One region of the Chromohalobacter canadensis genome, then DNA from elsewhere that is predicted to be linked to it. Evidence: predicted binding sites of a transcription regulator. Region 1 holds the regulator's gene; the other holds the start of a gene.

What was found. The regulator sigma-54, encoded in region 1, starts transcription at its own class of promoters, with help from an activator protein. The targets are predictions, from matches to a motif close to TGGCACNNNNNTTGCTNT.
Region 2: the regulator sigma-54 is predicted to act here: its motif matches at 1,345-1,362, upstream of SR908_RS03595 (sugar phosphorylase).

What each region holds. Positions count from the first base shown of each region.
Region 1 covers NZ_CP140151.1:408,893-411,961, reverse strand. The annotation lists gene ptsN (PTS IIA-like nitrogen regulatory protein PtsN) at 1-100, opposite strand, end outside; gene hpf (ribosome hibernation-promoting factor, HPF/YfiA family) at 107-415, opposite strand; gene SR908_RS02040 (RNA polymerase factor sigma-54) at 552-1,982, opposite strand; gene lptB (LPS export ABC transporter ATP-binding protein) at 2,107-2,832, opposite strand; gene lptA (lipopolysaccharide transport periplasmic protein LptA) at 2,881-3,069, opposite strand, start outside.
Region 2 covers NZ_CP140151.1:744,390-747,458, forward strand. The annotation lists gene ribD (bifunctional diaminohydroxyphosphoribosylaminopyrimidine deaminase/5-amino-6-(5-phosphoribosylamino)uracil reductase RibD) at 1-316, opposite strand, end outside; gene nrdR (transcriptional regulator NrdR) at 371-856, opposite strand; gene SR908_RS03590 (GlsB/YeaQ/YmgE family stress response membrane protein) at 1,049-1,297, shown strand; gene SR908_RS03595 (sugar phosphorylase) at 1,413-3,069, shown strand, end outside.

The DNA.
Region 1 (3,069 bases):
GTGCGATAAAGGTGCTGAAAAATTCCAGCACGCGCTTCTTGCTCCCCCCGGCAACGCCGAAGAGTGCGCGCTCGGGGGGTAGGATGCTTTCCAATATCATGGCGAATTAACGGGCACCGGCGCCCTGAGCGCGTGCCTGCACCTTTTCCTTGTGTTTGACGAGCTGACGGTCGAGCTTGTCGGTTAGGGCGTCGATAGCGGCGTACATGTCGTCGCTTTGTGTATCGGCGTGCAGGTCCGCGCCTGCGGCATGAAGCGTGCATGCAGCCAGGTGACGTTCCTTCTCGATGGATAACGTGACCTGGACGGTGGTGATGTTGTCATAGTGGCGTTCCAGACGCGCGAGCTTTTCATTGACGTAGTCGCGTAGAGCATCGGTCAGTTCGATGTGATGACCGGTGATATTGGCTTGCATGGCACGCTCCTATTCCATCGGTTGGCACTTCGATTGTAACCCTTTTTAGAGCGCTGCATAGCCCTAGACAAGCGCTGGATAACGAAGGCCGCGGCGAGTCTACGCAGCGTGGCCGACACGTGCAATCCGCCCACGTTCAGGTGAGTCGCTTGCGCTCGCTGGAGGAGGGGATGCCCAACGCTTCGCGGTACTTGGCGACGGTGCGTCGTGCGACCGGAATACCGTCCTGGGCCAGCAGGTCGACGAGCTTGCTATCGGATAGAGGCTTGCGTGGCGGCTCGTCGCCGATCAATTTCTTCAAGCGTGCACGAATCGCGGTGCTGGAATGGGCGTCGGTTTCGCCTTGCCCCCCGACATGGCTGGAAAAGAAATACTTGAGTTCAAAGACGCCGCGCGGGGTATGGATGAATTTCTGCGTGGTCACGCGGGAGATAGTCGACTCGTGCATGTCTACCGCCCCGGCGATATCCGCCAGGATCAACGGTTTCATGGCTTCCTCGCCGCGTTCGAGGAAATCGAGCTGGCGCGCCATGATCTCCTGGCCCACGCGCAGCAAGGTATCGTTACGGCTCGAAAGGCTCTTGAGCAGCCATTTGGCTTCTTGCAGGTGCTGCTTGAGGAAGGTGTTATCGTCGCTCTTGTCGGCACGCTTGATGAGCGCGGCGTAATCCGGCTGGATGCGCACGCGGGGCAAGGCTTCGGGATTGAGCTCAATGCGCCATTCCTGTCGGATCCGCCGTGCGACGAGATCGGGGATGACATAATCGTTGCTGCTATCCTCGAAGGCGAGGCCGGGGCGCGGATCGAGCGACCGGATGAGGGTAATGACGTGATCGAGTTCTTCCTCGTCGAGGCGCAAACGTCGCTTGAGCAATTTACGGTCGTTGCCGGCGAGAGATTCGAGGAACTGGCGTACTAACCGCTTGGCCTGGGTTAGCAGCGGCATGTTTTCAGGGAGGGCGCCGAGCTGTAGCAACAGGCACTCGCGTAGATCGCGGGCGCCGACTCCGGTGGGATCGAACTGCTGTACACGCATCATGACGTGTTCGACATCGCCCACCTTGAGCCCCGAAAGGCCTTGGCCGCGCAAACCGTCGACAAGCTCGTCGAGGGGCAGGGTGAGGTAGCCGTCGGCCCCCATGGCATCGATCAGGCTTTCGGCAATATCACGTTCGCGCGGTGTCATATCGGCCATGGCGAGTTGCCAGGCCAGATGGTCGTGAAGACTGGTATGCGCCGTATTTCGCTCTATATCAGGGCCTTCCTCGCTGCCTCCGCCTCCCGTCAGTGAGGGGCCTGTGTCCTGGTAGGTATCACTCCATTCGCTATCCAGCGACAAGTTCTCGGGGATGTCGTTCGTCCAGTCATCCTCCTCCTGCGTCTCGCTGACCTCGCGTTCTTCGAAGTCGTCTTCGAGCTCCAGCATGGGGTTGGAATCCAAGGCTTGCTGGATCTCCTGTCGCAAATCCAGCGTAGAAAGCTGCAAGAGCTGAATGGCTTGCTGTAACTGGGGCGTCATCGTCAGCTGTGTGCCGACGCGAAGCTGCAAGGTGGGTTTCATGGACATGGAAAATCGATCATCGCTTCCTGAAACGGTGCCCGTACGTTATCTCGCGACGACGCTACTTGCAAGAATGGAAGCAACAATCATGCCATTTATATAAGCACGCGGCGGTTCCAGTAGTTTGCGTTTACAATCGAAACTCATGGCCGAGATAGACGTCGCGTACTTTCTGGTTGGCGAGTATGGCCTCGGCATGTCCTTCGGCGATGATCTGACCGTCGCCGACGATATAGGCGTTGTCACAGATATCCAGGGTTTCACGTACGTTGTGGTCGGTGATCAAGACGCCAATATCACGATCACGCAATTGCCGGATGATGCTCTTGATCTCGCCAACGGAGATTGGGTCGACTCCGGCGAAGGGTTCGTCGAGGAGGATGAAGGCGGGTTCGGTGGCCAGGGCGCGGGCGATTTCCACGCGACGACGTTCGCCCCCGGACAGGCTCATGCCGGGGTTGTCACGAATATGGGTGACGTGAAACTCCTCAAGGAGGCGTTCGAGTTGCGCCTTGCGTGCAGCCTTGTCGAGATCGCGGCGCGTCTCGAGAATCGCCATGATGTTGTCGGCGACCGAAAGCTTGCGAAAGATCGAGGCTTCCTGGGGAAGATAACCGATACCGGCGCGGGCGCGTTCGTGCATGGCGGAATGCGAGAGGTTGCGTTCGTCGATGTGCACGCTGCCGGCATCGGCGCCTACCAGCCCGACAATCATGTAGAACGAGGTGGTCTTGCCGGCGCCATTAGGGCCGAGCAGGCCGACAATGCTGCCCTGACGTATGGTCAGGCTGATGTCATGTACCACGCGGCGGCCTTTGTAGCTCTTGGCGAGGTTGGCGGCACTCAGGGTCTTCATGGGCGTCGGGTCCTACCTAACGGGGGGAGTGAATCACGAGGCACGTCACTACTCGCTGTCGCGGGGCGTTAGCGTCATGCGAACGCGCTGATCGCCATCGCCATCATCGGCGGAGCGAGCCTGAACCTGGCGGCGATCGAGGAAGTATTCGACATAGGCACCATTGAAGGTATCCCGGGCCTGGTGCAGCTCGGCATTGTCGATGAGCTCCACGCGACGCTCGGCGGCATGATAGAT
Region 2 (3,069 bases), 340 kb from region 1:
CGACACGGCTCACGCAGGCGTCGATCAGCGCCTGGGCACAAGGCGGCGTGCGGCCGTAATGCGAACAGGGTTCCAAAGTGACATAGACCGTGGCGCCTCGTGCCGCCTCGCCAGCGGCGCGCAAGGCATGCACCTCGGCGTGAGGTTCGCCGACGCGTACATGGTAGCCCTCTCCGACGATTCGTCCCCCATTGACCACGACGCAGCCGACGCGCGGGTTGGGATGGGTGGTGTAGCACCCTCGTCGGGCGAGTTGCAGCGCGCGCGCCATGCACACTTCGTGAGATAGCGTCGACGCAGCGGCGTCTTGTGTCATGGGCCACTCCTCATGGATCACTTCTTGAGCGATTCGCGTCGGTACGTATCGAGATCAGCGCTGATCGTTATCGTCGGGCACAAAGCTGGGCTCTTGCGCCAAGCGGTCGATTTCGGCGCGAAATTCGTCGAGGTCCTGGAAGCGACGGTAGACGGAAGCGAAGCGGATATAGGCGACCTGATCGAGCCGCTTCAGCGAGCGCATGACCTCCTCGCCGATCTCGCGTGCCTCGAGTTCACGCTCGCCACGGGCACGCAGACGCTGACGGATACGCTCGACCGCCGCCTCGATGGATTCGGCGCTGACCGGGCGTTTTTCCAATGCGCGTAGCATGCCGGCACGCAACTTGCGCTCATCGAAGGTCTCCCGCGAGCCGTCGCCCTTGATCACGCGAGGCATGACCAGCTCCGCCGTCTCGTAGGTGGTGAAGCGTTCGCCGCAGTCATTGCACTGGCGGCGCCGACGCACCTGATCCCCTTCGGCCACGAGGCGCGAATCGGTCACCTTGGTGTCATACTTTCCACAAAAGGGGCAGTGCATCGTGGCGCGTCCGCGGTTGAGTATCGAGAATGAGTCGTTGTCATTGAGATTGATCGACATTGTAGCCTTTCCCCGCGCCGCGCGGAAACTCGCTTGCGCACTGTCGCCAGGCCGACCAAGCTCATGAGGTTGCATGCATTTTCGGTCGAGACACCGGTAAGCGCGCTTTCACAACCGCCAAGGGAGAAACCAATGGGCATCATCGCATGGATCGTCTTCGGCCTGCTGGCCGGCATTGTCGCCAAGCTGATCATGCCGGGGCGCGACCCCGGTGGCCTCATCATCACCATGATCATCGGGATCCTCGGGGCCATCGTTGGGGGCTGGGTCGGCACCGCGCTGGGCTTCGGTACGGTGGATGGCTTCAACTTCGGCAGTTTCGTCATCGCCGTACTCGGCGCCATCATCCTGCTGGGACTTTACCGTATCGTGAAGAAATGACCTTTGCCGTCTCCGTACACGCCGGCCATCCGCCGGCGTGTCGCGCATGGCACGACTCCTGCAACAGCAACGATAATGTCGACGTGCGAGCCACCGATTCTCACGAGGACCATCGATGCCCCACCCTATTCCCCCAGCCCCGCAGACCGAACTCGATGAAGCCGCTTTCACCGCGCGCGCCAAGGCACGTTTGGACGAGATTTACGGACCGCGCGCCGATGAAGTGTTACGCCGTCTGCAACGCCTGATATCGCACCAACGTGACGCAATTCCCGAACGCTCGCGTCCATTATGGAGCGAACGCGATCAGTTACTGATCACCTATGGCGATCTACTGCTCGACGGCGAGCGGCCACCGCTGCAAGTGCTCGACGAGTTTCTCGAGACACGCCTCGCGGGCACCTTCAGCGGCGTTCACGTGCTGCCTTTCTTCCCTTGGAGCAGCGACGATGGCTTCTCGGTGATCCATTATCGCGAGGTCAACCCCACTCTAGGCGACTGGGAAGACATCCGCCGCCTGACACGGCACGGCGACTTGATGGTCGATCTGGTCATCAATCACGTCTCGCGGGAATCGCTGTGGTTCGTCGACTACCTGGCCGGCACCCAGCCGGGGCGCGACTACTTCATCGAAATGGACCCGAACACCGACCTGTCGAATGTCACCCGGCCCCGCAGCTCGCCGCTGTTGGTGCCCGTTTCCACGCGTCGTGGGACACGCTATCTATGGGCGACATTTTCCGAGGATCAGATCGATCTCAACTTCGCCAATCCCGATGTGCTCATCGAGTTCATCGGCATCATGCTCTACTACGTGGAACAAGGCGCGCGCATCATACGCCTCGACGCCATCGCCTACCTGTGGAAGAAAATCGGCACTTCGTGCATCCATCTGCCGGAGACCCATGCCGTAGTCCGGCTGCTACGCGCCGTGCTCGACCACCTCGCCCCCGGCACGCTGCTGATCACCGAAACCAACGTGCCACACCGCGAGAACATGAGCTACTTCGGCCTCGAACGCCTCGACGATACCACCACGTCGGACGCACCCACGCGCCCCGACGAAGCGCACATGATCTATCAGTTCACGCTGCCGCCACTGTTGGTGCACACGCTCACCAGCGGCGATGCCACGGCGCTGGAAGCCTGGGCACGCAGCCTCCCCGCGTTGCCGCCTGGCTGCACCTATTTCAACTTCACCGCCAGCCACGACGGCATCGGCGTACGCGCGCTGGAAGGGCTATTACCGCCCCACGAGATCGATGCCATGCTCGAGCTCATGCACCGCTTCGGTGGGTATGTGAGCATGAAGGCCAATGCCGATGGCAAGGACACGCCCTACGAGGTCAACATTACCTACTTCGATGCGCTACGTGGCACACGTCGCGGCGCCGACCCTTGGCAAGTGGAACGTTTCTTGTGTAGCCAGCACTTGATGCTCGCACTACAGGGCGTGCCGGGCATCTATTTCCACTGCCTGACCGCCACGCTCAATGACCACGAAGGCGTCGAGCGCAGTGGACAATTGCGTACCATCAACCGTCGGCGCTGGCAGAAGGAGGCCCTGGACGAACTCCTCGATAGCCGCAACACGCCCACGCGAGAAGTCTTCATGGCCTTGCGCCGACGTCTCAAGCTGCGCGCCCAGGAGCCCTGCTTTCATCCCCAGGTCGAGCAGCACATCGTCGACACACCGCCGACGCTGTTCGCCGTGCAGCGAGGTCCGCTGGCCGATGGACGTCGCCTGCTCGCGATCTATAACGTCACCGACA